One region of the Modestobacter lapidis genome, then DNA from elsewhere that is predicted to be linked to it. Evidence: riboswitches for the same ligand, from Rfam matches in the RefSeq annotation. Region 1 holds a riboswitch; the other holds the start of a gene.

The links. Region 1 has a riboswitch for cyclic di-AMP ahead of ACYVG5_RS15230 (C40 family peptidase). Riboswitches for the same ligand answer to the same signal wherever they lie in the genome.
Region 2: linked by a shared signal. The riboswitch ahead of ACYVG5_RS10375 (C40 family peptidase) and the one ahead of ACYVG5_RS15230 (C40 family peptidase) in region 1 are both predicted to bind cyclic di-AMP.

What each region holds. Positions count from the first base shown of each region.
Region 1 covers NZ_BAAGVS010000016.1:55,162-62,149, forward strand. The annotation lists gene ACYVG5_RS15210 (hypothetical protein) at 1-570, shown strand, start outside; gene ACYVG5_RS15215 (matrixin family metalloprotease) at 647-1,636, shown strand; gene ACYVG5_RS15220 (hypothetical protein) at 1,778-2,230, shown strand; gene ACYVG5_RS15225 (NUDIX domain-containing protein) at 2,254-2,760, shown strand; gene ACYVG5_RS15230 (C40 family peptidase) at 2,765-3,295, opposite strand; cyclic di-AMP (ydaO/yuaA leader) riboswitch at 3,312-3,456, opposite strand; gene ACYVG5_RS15235 (DUF222 domain-containing protein) at 3,921-4,661, shown strand; gene ACYVG5_RS15240 (HNH endonuclease signature motif containing protein) at 4,658-5,122, shown strand; gene ACYVG5_RS15245 (cold-shock protein) at 5,166-5,486, opposite strand; gene ACYVG5_RS15250 (AAA domain-containing protein) at 5,522-6,988, opposite strand, start outside.
Region 2 covers NZ_BAAGVS010000007.1:74,756-81,743, reverse strand. The annotation lists gene pdhA (pyruvate dehydrogenase (acetyl-transferring) E1 component subunit alpha) at 1-567, opposite strand, end outside; gene ACYVG5_RS10395 (Lrp/AsnC family transcriptional regulator) at 778-1,278, shown strand; gene ACYVG5_RS10390 (hypothetical protein) at 1,425-1,943, shown strand; gene ACYVG5_RS10385 (serine hydrolase domain-containing protein) at 1,954-3,276, opposite strand; gene ACYVG5_RS10380 (DUF3817 domain-containing protein) at 3,286-3,627, opposite strand; gene ACYVG5_RS10375 (C40 family peptidase) at 3,890-4,993, opposite strand; cyclic di-AMP (ydaO/yuaA leader) riboswitch at 5,025-5,190, opposite strand; gene ACYVG5_RS10370 (phytoene desaturase family protein) at 5,595-6,988, shown strand, end outside.

The DNA.
Region 1 (6,988 bases):
GTCACCACCCCGCCGGCCGAGGCGCAGCTGGCCGCGCTGAGCACTGTCGAGGCCCGGGTCGCGGGCGCCGCCTGCCGGGCGTGGGCGGAGACGATCGACGAGCCGGCCTGGCAGTCGCCCTACCTGAGGGAGAGCCGGGCCGCGTTCGACATGCGGGCGGAGGTCGACCGGATCGTCGACCTCGCCCTGCGCATCCACGCGACCCGCCGGCAGCTCGGCCCCCGCCCCCAGGGCGCGCTGGCCGACTACTGGGAGCAGCAGTGGGCCGCGCTCGACCGGGCCGGGGTCCAGCTGGGGCACCGGGCGGACGCGCTGATCCGCTACCGGGACCAGGCCGCCGACCTGTCGGTCGAGCTGCGGCACCTGGCCGACCTGGAGCGTCTCGAGCGGAGCGCGGCGGAGATCGACGGCCTCACCGTCGAGACGGCCCGGTCGGGGCCGGTCGGCCTCGGCGGGATGGACGGTGTCGAGGCGCAGCTCATCGGCGTGCGGCAGGCCATGACCGACCTGCTCGACCTGATGACCCGGACCAGGGCGCCGCTGCTGACCCCGCCCGACGCCGGCGGCTGAGATCGCGCGGACGTCACCGGGGACGGGGTGCGCCCGGACGGGTCCACCATCAGCGGAACAGCGGCAAGGAGGCGGAGTGCACGAGCAGGACGGCGCGGGGCCCCGTCTGCCCGCCGGCCTGCCCAGGTCCGCAACCGGACGCGTTCCCCAGTGGGTGATCGACGAGGCCGCCGGACCACCGCCGTCGCCGGTGCCGCCGGAGCCGCCGGTGCCGCCGGTGCCGCCGGAGCCGTGGCGGGCGGGGGCGTCGGCCGCGCAACCACCGCGCCGCCGACGCCTCCGCTCTCGTGGGCCGGCGGCGGTGGTGCTGGTGATCGGGCTCGCCCTCGGCGCCGCGCACCTCGCCGGCCCGGATCCCACGATGCCCGGTTCCGCCACGGTCCAGCAGGCGCTGCCGTACCCGACCCCGGGGATCGGGGCGTCGGCGGAACCGCTGGGTACCCCGCTGCCGGCACCGCCGGCCGGTGGCGTCCACGGGTTCGTCGCCCTGCAGGAGGACGGGGTGACCCCGGTCGGCTACGACCCCTGCCGGCCCGTCCACTACGTCGTCCGGCCGGACAACGCCCCGGTGGGCGGTGAGCAGGTCGTCCGGGACGCGGTCGCGCGGATCTCCGAGGTCACCGGCCTGCAGTTCGTCTACGACGGGCCGACCGACGAGGCGTCGTCCGACGCCCGGGCGCTGTACCAGCCCGACCGGTACGGCGACCGGTGGGCGCCGGTGCTCATCTCGTGGCAGACGGAGGACGAGAACCCGGTGTTCGGCACCGACACCGTCGGCGAGGCGGGCAGCGCCGCGGTGGCCATCACCGGAGAACCGAAGGTGTACGTCACCGGCGTGGTCGACCTGGACGCCGGCGCGTTCGCGGACTTCGTCGCCCGGCCGGGCGGCGTCGCGCTCGCCCGCGCCGTCGTCCTGCACGAGCTGGGCCACCTCGTCGGCCTCGACCACGTGTCGGATCCCAGCCAGCTCATGTACCCGGAGACCCACGACGCCGTCGACTTCGGCGCCGGTGACCTCACCGGGCTGGCCAGGCTGGGCGCAGGGGAGTGCGTGCCCCAGCTGTGAGCGGTCGCCCGGCTGGCGGTCTGCTGTGAACTGCGCCGTCCGGCCCCGCGCCGGGCGTCCGGCGCCGAACGCTGTGGCACTGTCGGAGGTCGGCCGCATCGCGCCGTTCTCCACCCCGGACCAGGACGAGGCACCTTCCAGATGAGCACCGACGGCACCACCCCCACCGGCACCGGCGCGACCGGGTCGACGACGGCGGGATCCCCGGCCCCGACGACGACCGGGCCGGGCACGCCCGACCTGATCGCGTCCCACCCCGGCGATCCGGCCGGCCCCGTGTCCGTCGAGGACGCCGAGCCCGGCTGGATCACCCGGCACACCACGTTGCTCATCACGCTGCTGACCGCCGTCATCGTCGCTGCCGTGGCGGTCACCGGGCTCGTCTACTTCCGCGCGGCGCAGGACGACCGCAACGCCGACACCGAGGCCGCCTTCGCCGAGACGGTCGCCGCGCAGGGAGCCGCCCTGGAGACCGTCGAGTGCGACGGAGACACCTGCGCCGCGATCGTCGGCGGGCAGGCCTACACCGTGCTCGTCCAGGAGGACGAGAACGGCGAGCAGCACTTCGGCGTCAGCGCCTACGTCGGCGACTGATCGCCACCGTCGAAGATGCAGTCGTGCCTGCCAGGACGAGTGCCGGGATCCTGCTCTACCGGCTGAGCCCCGGCTCGGGGTGCGAGGTCCTGCTCGGGCACATGGGTGGGCCGTTCTGGGCCCGCAAGGACGAGGGTTCGTGGTCGATCCCGAAGGGCGAGCACGGCCCGGACGACGAACCCCTCGACGTGGCCCGCCGCGAGTTCGAGGAGGAGCTCGGCTCGCCGGTCCCGGCCACCGACCTGGTGCCCCTCGGCCAGGTGCGCGTGACCAGCGGCAAGCTGCTCACCGTGTGGGCGGCGGCGGGCGACCTCGACGCAGCCGCCTCCCGGAGCAACACGTTCACGATCGAGTGGCCGCCCCGCTCCGGGCGGCTGCAGGAGTTCCCGGAGATCGACCGGTCGGCCTGGTTCCCGGTGGACGAGGCGCGGCGCCGGCTCGTCCGGGGCCAGGTGCCCTTCCTCGACCGGCTGCTCGAGCACCTGCCCGGCTCCGGCGCCCCCGCGGGGACGCCGGAGCCGGGCAGGTGAGGAGTCAGACCAGGCGACGGGCGGTGGTGTAGCCCCACATCGCGTCGACGCTGGTGGTCCGGACGACGTCCCCACTGGTCGGTGCGTGCACCATCAGGCCGTTGCCGATGTACATCCCGACGTGGCCGACCGGGCTGTAGAAGAAGATCAGGTCACCGGGCTGCAGGTCGGCCCGCGCGACCGGGGTCCCCATCGTCGACTGCATCCGGGACGAGTGCGGCAGGTCGATGCCGGCGGCCCGGAAGGCGAACTGGGTCAGGCCCGAGCAGTCGTAGACGTTCGGGCCCGCGCCGGCCCACACGTAGGCCTTGCCCTGCTGGGCGAGCGCGGTGTCGACGGCCACCTGGGCCGCGTGGTTCGGTGCGGCGACCGGCGCCGCCTGGACGGTCGCCGCCGGGGCGGCTGCCGGCGCTCCGGCGGCGGCCTGGGCGGTCAGCGGGGTGAGCACCACCCCGGCACTGGCGAGCAGGGTGATGGCCGCGCGACGGGCGGGACGGGTGGAACGACGAGCAGGGGACGTGCGCATGGTCGTCATGGACGACGGTTTCTCCTTGTTCTCCGCAAACCGCCTACCGAGTTAGCTGACGGGTTCGGGCGGGGAACTCGCCCGGCACGGCGGCACCTGCGTGCCGGTCGCGCTTCACCCCAGTACTGCGGTGGGTCCCCGGTCCGGGGTCAGCTCGGAACTGCTGCTGACGCCCGGTTCGGCGGTGTCCGGCGGGTTGTCGCCACGGACGGCGACGGCTGGGGACCCGACGGACGCGACGACGTTAGGTGACCGGTCGCCCCGGTGAACGGGCACGCAGAGTGACTGATTCGTGGCTTCGAGCGATCTGCTGCCCGGTCCGTTCGACGACTCGCCGGGGCCGACCTCGGGTGATCCCGTGACGCCCGTGACCTGGCAGTCGAAGGTTGCGGAACGGAAGTTGCACGGTGCATCTCGGCGGGTGAGGCGTGCCCAAGCCCGCCGTCACCGGTCGGTCGCAGAACGTGGTCGGTCCGCGATGATCGCTCGTGGCCTGGCGGCGGGGTGGTCGTGGGTGCCTGAGTGATCGGCTGGCGGCTGACAGTAGTACCGTTGTGAGCTGGGCTTTCGTCTTGTGGCGGCACAACCCTCGCGATAGACTTCGAACATCAGTTCGAACGCTGCGGGAGGTGTCATGGGTGAGTTGACCTCGGCCCTGGACGCGCTGGCGGCCGATGATCTGAAGTCGATGTTCGGGCCGCAGCTGCTGGACCGGGCGTCGATGTTGCAGCAGGTGAGGAACCGGATCGATGCCGAGCTGGCGCGCACGGTGCGGGAGTGCGAGCTGACCCAGGCGCCCGAGCACGACGGGCTGAAGACGATGGCGTCCTGGGGGCGAGGTCACCTGCGGCTGTCCTCGCAGGCGGCGTCCCGGCTGGTGCACTCGGGTCGGGTGTTGGAGCAGCTGCCGGCGGTGGCGGCGGCGTTCGCCGCGGGTGAGGTGACCGCCGAGGCGGTGGCGGTGATCGCCCCGGTCGCCACGTGCGAGCGGTTGGCGGAGGCCGCTGATCAGGGTGTGGATGTGGCGGAGGTGGATGCGGCGCTGGCGCTGGCGGCGGCGACCCAGCCCTTCGACACGCTGCGGGGGTGCGTGCAGCGCTACTGCGCCGCCCTCGACCCCGACGGCCCCGAGCCCGACCCCACCGAGGGCCGCCGGCTGGCCATCGCCAAGCACGCCGACGGCAGCATCACCGGCCGGTTCTACCTGGATGCCGTCGGTGGGGAGAAGTCGAAGGACCGCCCCCTCCCCACGCCTCGCAAGCTCGGCGCGGGCCCCTGGGGGTGGCCGTTGCAGTGGCCCGGCGGCAGGGGCCCGGCGCGAGCTTGCGAGCGGTGGGGGGCGGCCGGGTCCTTTCAGCGTTCCTGCGGAGGGTGAAGCCGCACGTGGTCCTCAACCTCGACGTCGATGACTTCGCCGACCCGGCCACCGGTGCCGGCGCTGCGTCCACCGGCTTCGGAGCGTGCATCTCCGCCGAGCGGGCCCGGTGGCTGGCCTGCGACGGCAGCATCTCCCGGATCGTGATGGGTCCCGACGGCGTTCCGCTGGACCTGGGCCGGGACCACCGCGTGGTCACCCCCGCCCTACGGAAGGCCGTCGAGCGGCGCGACAAGGCCTGCGTGTTCGCCGGCTGCAACGCACCGACCTGGTGGTGCGATGTGCACCACCTCATCCACTGGGTCCACGGTGGCGAAACCAACCTGACGAACTCAGCGCTCCTCTGTGAACGCCACCACACCAAGGTCCACCACGGCTTCCGCGTCGAACGACCACCCGACGGCCGATGGCGCACCTACCGCCCCGACAACACCGAGATCATCATCGGACCACGCCGGTAGCTGAGCCGGCGCGCGCCCCGCTACGGATGCGTGGGTAACTCGGTCAGAGCGTGCGATTCTCGTCTTCGATTCCGCGGGTGAGGGTCGGTGTCGAGTGGTAGGCAGGGGATGGTCCCGGCACCTCGTTGTGGCTTCGGACCGGCGTCCGGTCAGCAGGCCACACGTCGACGGCCCGGAACGAGTAGCCGTCCTGCTCGGCGGCCTCGAAGGTGAACTCAACGGGCCCGCCGGCATCGAGAGTCCTGTACCCGGAGACGAGGACGGCCGAGAAGTGGGCCCAGCAGCCGCCCGGAGTGTCCGCGGAGTCGAGAACTCCCCATCCCTTCTCGGCATGCCACACGCGGACCTTCGCCCGTGACGTCATGCGGCCCAGTATCGCGGGCGGCTCGCTCCGAACGGTCAGGCAGCGCTGATCAACCGGCCCGCCGGCTCCCGGGTGACCCGGCTGGCCCGCACGGCGTGCGCCAGCGCCACTTCCAGGTACGGCAGCAGCACCGGGTGGCGCCGTCCGTGGCCGAACACCGCCAGCGTCCGCGCGAACAGCTCGTCGCGGGTCATCCCGTTCCCGCCCCGGCACAGCGCGACCATCGCGTTGCCGATCTCGTCCGGATGCACGTGCTCCAGCGGCCGCTCGGCGCTGGACGACTGGCGGCGGAACCAGGTCCACGTCGCCGGGTCCAGCCCCGTCGGCCAGCGGAACTCCGCCGCCGGGTCCGGCAGCAGCGCCAGGATCGACTCCCGCCGCGCCTCGTTCACCCGGGCCACCCCGAACGCCCCCGCGGTCAGCCGGGCCAGCCGGTCGCGGTGGATCGGGCCCTCCGCCGCGATGCCGGCGGCCAGCACCCGACGAACCTGCCGCGCCACGTCCGGGTCGGTCAGCCGGCGGAACGCCCGCGGCGCCCCGGCCGGCGCCGGTGTCCACGGCACGAACGGACGCTCGCCGGCCAGCATCGCCGGCGGGACCGCCGGCCGGGCGGTCACCCGCACCGGCACCGCCGCCGACGGATCCCCGTCCGAACCGGCCGCGGCGGGGAAGACCCGGGCCGCCGGCGGCTCGACCACCAGGGGAGTGGCGGCCGCCGCCGGCAGCGGCGGCAGCGGCGCCGCCGGCGCCGGGGAGACGGCGCTCTCGACCGCCGCGACCAGCCGGTCGAGCACCGCCTCCCGGTCCGCCAGCCACGACGGCAGCCACACCCGCTCGACCGCCGGCCAGCCCCGCCGCCGCAACGCGTCGACCGGCGTTCCGACGCGGTCGGTCACCGTCGACCGGACGGCCTCCGCCGGGCCGTCGAGCAGCACCGCCAGCACCGGGGCAGCCGGCGCCGCCGGACGGGCCACGGTGAGGTCGAGGCGGAAGTCCGACCGGCCGACGTCGGTGCGCACCACCAGCCCGCGCTCCCGCAGCGCGGCCGCGACGTCGTCCCGGTGGGCGTCGGGCCGACCAGACCGGGGCGCGTCGTCGGCACCCGACGCCGCCAGGTCGAGGTAGGCCCGCAACTGCCGGACGCCGAGCGCCGACGTCTCCTCCGGCCGCAGCTGCTCCGGGTCGAACGACGCGTAGACCACCACCTGCTGCCGCGCCCGGGTAGCGGCGACGTTGAGCCACCGCTCGCCGCCGGCGCGCGCCAGCGGGCCGAGGTCGCCGGGCACGCGGCCGCCCTCGGGTGCCGAGCAGCCCAGCGACAGCAGGACGACGTCCCGCACCAGGCCCGGCGCGCCCTCCACGTGCGCCACGACGAGCGCCGCCGAGTCCAGCGCCTCCGTCAGCCGGTCGTCGCCGGCGTCGCGCAGCAGCCGCTCGATCAGCCCCCGCTGCTGGCGGTGCAGGGTGACGACGCCGATCGAGGGCACCCCGTCGGGCTCGGC
Region 2 (6,988 bases), on a different contig from region 1:
GTTCACCTCGCCCTGGCTGGTCGCGCCGTCGCCGAGGAAGGCCAGCGCGGCGTGCTCGGCGCCGTCGCGCTGGAGGGCCATGGCATAGCCGGTCGCGTGCAGGCACTGCGCGCCGATGACCACCGTGTAGAGGTTGAGTCCGGCCGCGATCGGGTCCCAGCCGCCCATGTCGACGCCCCGGAACAGGCTGATGACGTGCAGCGGGTCGACGCCGCGGGTCCAGGCGACGCCGTGCTCGCGGTAGGTGGGGAAGGCCATGTCGCCGGCCTCCATGGCCCGGCCGGCACCCACCTGGGCGGCCTCCTGACCGAGCAGGGAGGCCCAGATGCCCAGCTCGCCCTGCCGTTGCAGCGCGGTCGCCTCGACGTCCCAGCGGCGGACCAGGGCCAGGTCCCGGTACACGGCGCGCAGCTCGTCGTCGGAGACGTCGATCGAGTACTCGGGGTGCTCGACCCGCTCGCCCTCGGGCGTGAGCAACTGGACCAGATCCGGTTGGCCGGGCAGGTGGGGGGCCTGGGCCCCGGGTACCGGGTCGACCACCTCGGTGGCCTGCTGGAGCGCCGTCATGCCGATCTCCTCGCCGTCTCCCGGCCCGGGGTCACCGGGCACCGGTCATGGACGTCCTGGGCGCCGGGGTGTGGCACCGCTCACACCATGGTGACACGCACGAGCGCCCTGTGGAGAAGATCACTCCTCCCGCGAAGTGCACAACACCCCGTCCAGGAACTGAGCAGGATGCTCGGTCGGAGCCCCAGTCGACGTGGCAGACTGAGCGCCGTGCCCGCTGCCGGCGATCAACTGGATGCCACCGACGCACGCCTGCTGCTGGCCCTCTCCCGCGACCCGCGGACGACCGTGCTGGCGCTCTCGCAGCAACTCGGCCTGGCCCGCAACACCGTGCAGGGGCGGCTGGCCCGGCTGGAGGCCGGCGGGGCGCTGGCACCCTTCGAGCGCCGGGTGCGGCCCGAGGCGCTGGGATACCGGCTGGGCGCCTACGTCACCGTGCAGGTCGTGCAGCGCAGCCTCACCGACGTCAGCGCCGCGCTCGCCCAGATCCCGGAGGTCCTGGAGGTCACCGGGCTGTCCGGGGTGGCCGACCTGCTCGTCCAGGTCGTCGCGGTGGACGCCGACGACCTCTGGCGGATCTCCGAGCAGGTGCTGGCTCTCCCCGGCGTGCAGCGCACCGACACCAACCTGGCGCTGCGCCGCTTCGTCGACCACCGGATGACCCCGCTGCTGGAGCGCGCCGCCGGGTCGGCGCCCGCTGCCGGTGAGTGACCCGGCCGGCGTCGTCAACCTGCTCGGCGAGCAAGGGCCCGCTATCGGCCCCTTCCAGCCCAGGTGTGGCCGCTGAGCGGGCAACGCCCGGCCCACCGACGGACCGGCTCCGTTTGCCCGGCGACGAGGTGCGGGTAGACCCCGGCATGGCCAAGCGGACACCGGTGGGCACCTTCGGCAAGGGACGACGGGGGATCAGCACCCCCGGCTGGGCACTGCGCGGAGCGGCGGCCGGCGCGGCCGGCTCGACGGCGCTCAACGCGGTCACCTACCTGGACATGGCCGTCCGCGGCCGCGGCACCAGCTCCACGCCCGAGCAGACCGTCGAGGCGCTCGCCGCGAAGGCACACCTCCCGATCCCCGGCGAGGGCGATACCCGCGACAACCGGGTGCAGGGGCTCGGCCCGCTCACCGGGCTGGCGGCCGGGGTGGGAGTCGGCGTCCTGGTCGGGCTGGCGCGCGCCACGGGCTTCCGCTCCCAGCCGCTGGTCGGGACGCTGCTCACCACCGCCGGCGTGCTGGTCGCGGCCAACGGCCCGATGACCGTCCTGGGCATCACCGACCCGCGCACCTGGTCGGCGACCGCCTGGATCAGCGACCTGGTGCCGCACCTGGCCTACGGCGCGGTGGTGAAGACGACGATGGACGCGTTCGACCGGCTCTGAGCCCGTCCGGTCAGCGCCAGCCGGCCTCGTCCACGCCCCCGGGCACGGGAGCCGCAGGGTCGTAGGGCGTACGGGTGAAGACGAAGGTGGCCAGGTCCAGGTGGTCGGGCGCGATCTGCAGCGTCTCGCCCGCGTAGTAGCCGTCCAGCCCCACCCAGGTGCCGTCGGCCCGCGGCGAGAACCGGCTGGCCCGCCCGGTGCGCCCCGGCAGCGGGCCCAGGTGCAGCAGCCCACCGGCCGAGGCGCGCAGCACGTGCGGCGCCGGCCCCCAAAACCAGACGCCGAGCAGATCCAGCGCCACCGGCGCGGACGACGGCGTCCAGGCCTCGACCACCCGCGGCTCGGCGGCCCGCAGATCGGCCAACAGACCGGGGACGAGCGGCTCGACACCGCTGGTGGTGTTGGTCATCATCACGCCACCGGTCTGCTCGGCCCGGTCCACGAACACCCCGGCCAGGAAGCCCGGCATCGAGCCGCCGTGCCCGACCAGCGTCTGCCCGTCGACCCGCAGCACCTGCAATCCCAGCCCGTAGGCCGACCAGCCCGGCGCGGCGGAGTCGACGCCGGCCGGCACGGTCATCTCCTCCAGCGTCGCCGGCGAGAGCACGTCACCGGTGTCGCCGAGCAGGAAGGCGGCGAACCGGCCCAGGTCGGCCAGGGTCGCCCACAGCTGGCCGGCGGCGGCCATCGCGCCGGCGTCGTGCTCCGGTTCGGACAGGACGACGTCGGCCCACGGGTGGACGGCGGCGCCCGAGGCCGCGGCGCCGGCCGGGCGGGGCGTCGTCCGGGTCATCCCCAGCGGCGCGAGCACCTCCGCGCCGACCACCTCCGCCCACGGCCGGCCACGGTGCCGGGCGACGAGCTCGCCGAGCAGGCCGAATCCGAGGTTGGAGTAGTGGAACCGGCGGGCCGCCCCGAGCACCACGTCGGCGGCACCGAGGCGCAGCTCCTCGAGCGAGCCGCCGGGCACCCGCTCCCACCAGCCGCCGGGGCTCTCCGAGGTGGCACCGGCCAGGTGGGACAGCAGGTGGCCGACGGTCCGGTCGCCCAGCGGGGTGCCGGGCAGGTGCCGCTCCAGCGGGTCGTCGAGGTCGAGCCGGCCCTCGTCGCGCAGCCGGAGCACCGCCACCGCCGTCACGGTCTTGCTGATCGACCCGATGCGGTACTGCACGTCGGTGTGCGGGTCGGCGACCGCGCCACGGCCGGCGGACCAGGCCAGCCCGCCGTCCCGGACCACGCCGGCGACCAGGCTGGGCGCCCGGCCCTCCCGCTGCACGCGGGCGGTGCGGGCCAGCAGCGTGCGGGCGGTGGTGGGCAGCACCGGGTCGGCCATCCCGCGAGGCTATCCAGCCACCGGCGCGGCCCCCGCGGCCGGCAGCCGGCCGGTGCGCTGCGCCCAGCGCTCGAACCACACGGTGGTGAACGGCGGCACCGAGGCCGCCAGCGCGAGCAGCGCCGTCCCCGGCGACCAGCGCAGCACCCGCCAGGTCAGCAGGGTGACCGCGACGTAGGCGACGAACACCGCACCGTGGATCGGGCCGGCCACCTGCACGCCGACCTCCGAGGTGCCCAGCACCCACTTGACGAACATGCCGGCCAGCAGCAGGGCCCAGGAGACGGCCTCGGCCACGGCGACCACGCGGAAGGCACCGGCGACGGTGCGGGGCTCGGTCAGGGAGCTCATCGGTTCCTCAGGTGTCGGGGGCGACGGGGTGACTCCGACGATCCTGCCCGGTAGGGCTGTGTGACGTGGCTCGCGTCCGGTGCAGGTCGTCGCGGTCGGGACGCGGCCGTGCCCCGGCCGCCGAGAGGCGGTCGGGGCACGGCCATTCGTTGGAACGGCCCGGTTCAGCGGCTCGCCGCGAGCCTGCGAACGGGAGTGGTGCGGCCTCCCTGCAGGGTCCCGCCGCGAGCGTGCGAGCGGTGGGGGGCAGGAAGGTCCTTCCTCAGCCGGCGATCCGGCGCATGGCGGTGATGCTGCCCATGACGTCGATGCTGACCACCTTCACCACGGAACCCGACGTCGGGGCGTGCACCATCTGGCCGTTGCCGATGTAGATGCCGATGTGGCTCACCGGGCTGTAGAAGGCGATCAGGTCGCCCGGCTGCAGCTCGGCGCGGGACACGGCCCGGCCCATCGTGGCCTGGATCCGGCTGGAGTGCGGCACGGAGATCCCGGCGGCCTTGTAGGCGTACTGCACCAGGCCGGAGCAGTCGAACGAGCCTGGCCCGGCGGCGGCCCAGACGTAGGGCGCGCCGCGCTTGCCCATGGCGGCGTTCACCGCGGTACCGGCCGCCGAGCTGCTGGCCACCACCGGGGCGGACGGCGCCGGCACGGAGCCGCCGCGCGTGGACCGGCTGGCGGCGGGCGCCTCGCGGTCGGTGCGGTCGATGGCGGTCGAGCGGGCCGCGGCAGCGGCGTGCGCCTGCTCGGCGAGCTGCCGCGCCCGCTCCCGCTCCTGCGCGCTGAGCCGGTCGTACTGGGCCTGGTACTCGGCGATCTGCGACTGCAGGTCGGCCTGCTGGGCCGCCACCCGGTCGAGCTGGGCCGTGGCCTCGGCGGCGGCCCGGTCGGCGGCCGCCTTGCTCGTCGCGGCCGTCTCGGTGGCCTGCTGGGCCGCCCCGAGGATGCCGTTGTTGTGCTGGGCGATGGTGTCCAGCGTGCCGATCCGGTCGAGCAGCTCGTCGGTGGACTCGCTGGTCAGCATCGCCTGGAGGGTGCTCAGCTGGTCGCCGGTGTAGGCGCTGCGGGCCACCTCGCGGACCTTGTTCCGGGCCTCGGCGACGGCGGCGTCCGCGGCGGCGACGTCCTCGGCGGCCTTCGTGGCGGCGGCCTGCTGGGCCTCGAGCTGCACGCGGGCGTCGTTGAACTTCTCGGTGACGACCTCGAGGTCGTGCCCGCGGGCGGCGACGAGGGCCGCGGCCTCCTGGGAGGTGCCCGGCGTTTCGGGAACGGCGTGCGCGGTTAGGGGAGAGAGCGCGACACCGGTGGCGGCGACGAGGGTGACGAGCACCCGTCGGCCGGTGAAGACCCGGCGGCGGGCAGGCATGCGGGAACTCGCCATGTTCGGCGGGTGTTTCCTTTCTTCCACGTGCCGCCTACCGAGTTAGCTGACGGGTTCGGGCGGGAAGACGCCCGGCATCCCGGCTCGGTCGAGCCGGGGTGCTTCACCCCAGTACTGCGGTGGGTCCCCGGTCCATCTGGCCAGCAGGGAGCACTGGCACGGTGGTTCGGCGGCGCCCGGTCGGTTGTCACCCGGTAGGTGACGGAACGACCCGTCCGGACGGGCCGACGATAGGGCCGTGATGCGCTTGTGACAAACGGCGCGGGTCACTTTGTGCAGAAACTCCGGGGGTGCGCCGCGACACGCTCACCGTGAGTGACAGGCTCGCCGGGTACGGGGATGGCACGGCGCGAGTTCCCCCTCGGGCTGCTCCGTCGGATGGCCGACACGCGACCTGACCTGGCGCTCGAAGCCTGCCCCGACTGTCGGCCGGCGAGGCCGAGGCGCATGCCGTGCACCCCCGGTGCAGGCCCTCCGGCACTCCCCCCGCAGGCCCGGGGTGTGGCGATCTGCACAGCGGTGCCGGGGCGCAGCCCGGGTGGGGTCTGCTGCAGCGGGTCGGGCCGGGCACGGGACGATGACCCGCATGCCGAGCCCCTCGTCCTCCGCCGGAACCGCGGCCCGGTACGACGTCGTCGTCGTCGGCGGCGGGCACAACGGCCTGGTCGCGGCCGCCTACCTGGCCCGGGCCGGCCGGTCGGTGCTGGTGCTCGAGCGGCTGGACACCCTCGGCGGCGCCGCGGTGAGCAGCCGGGTGTTCCCGGGGGTCGACGTCCGGCTGTCGGCGTACTCCTACCTGGTCAGCCTGCTGCCCGACCGGATCGTCAGCGACCTGGCGCTGCCGCTGCGGCTGGTCGACCGGGCAGTGGCCTCGTACACGCCGGTGCGGCGCGGCGGGCGCGACACCGGGCTGCTCGTCGAGCGCGCGGAGGGCCCGGCGACGGCGGCCTCGTTCCGCGACCTCACCGGCTCCGATACCGAGTTCGCCGGCTGGCAACGGTTCTACGGCCGGCTGAGCACCCTCGCCGAGGACCTCGCCCCCACCCTCACCGAGCCACTGCCCACGCGGGCCGAGCTGGCCGGCCGGCTGCGCGACCCCCAGCTGTGGCACGACCTGCGCGAGCGCCCGCTGGCCGACGTGGTGGGTGAGCACCTGACCGACGACGTCGTCCGGGGCATGGCGCTGACCGACGGGCTGATCGGCACCGCCGCCGACCTGCACGCCGCCGACGGCCTGGCCGGGCGCTGCTTCCTCTACCACCTGGTCGGCAACGGCACCGGCCGCTGGCGGGTGCCGGTCGGCGGGATGGGCGCGGTCAGCGGGGCGCTGGCCACCGCGGCCCGCGCCGCCGGCGCCGAGCTGCGCACCGGGGCCACCGTGACCGCTCTCGAGACGCGCAGCGACGGCGTCACCGTGCACTGGACCGACGCCGGCGGAGGAGAGCACGCCGCCGACGCCGGGCACGTGGTTGCCGGCTGCGCACCCCCCGTGCTCGCCGCGCTGCTGGGCGACCCGCCGGGCACCCGTCCCTCCGGCTCGCAGCTGAAGATCAACATGGTTCTGCGCCGGTTGCCGGCGCTGCGCTCGGGCGCCGACCCGGCCACCGTCTTCGCCGGGACCGCCCACGTCGACGAGGCCGCCGGCCAGCTCGACGCCGCGTACGCCCGGTCGCGGGCCGGCTCGCTGCCCGACGTCATCCCGTTCGAGGTGTACTGCCACTCGCTCACCGACCCCTCGATCGTCGGCGACACCGGGCTGCACACGCTCACCCTGTTCGGCCTGCACACCCCGGCCGAGCTGTTCGCCGCCGACAACGCCGGCACCCGCGACGAGGCGGTGCGCCGCGTCCTCGCCCAGCTCGACGCGCACCTGGCCGAGCCGCTGACCGACTGCCTCGCGCTGGACGCCGACGGGCGGCCCTGCCTGCAGGCGTCCTCACCGCTGGACGTCGAAGCGGCGCTGGCGATGCCGGGCGGGCA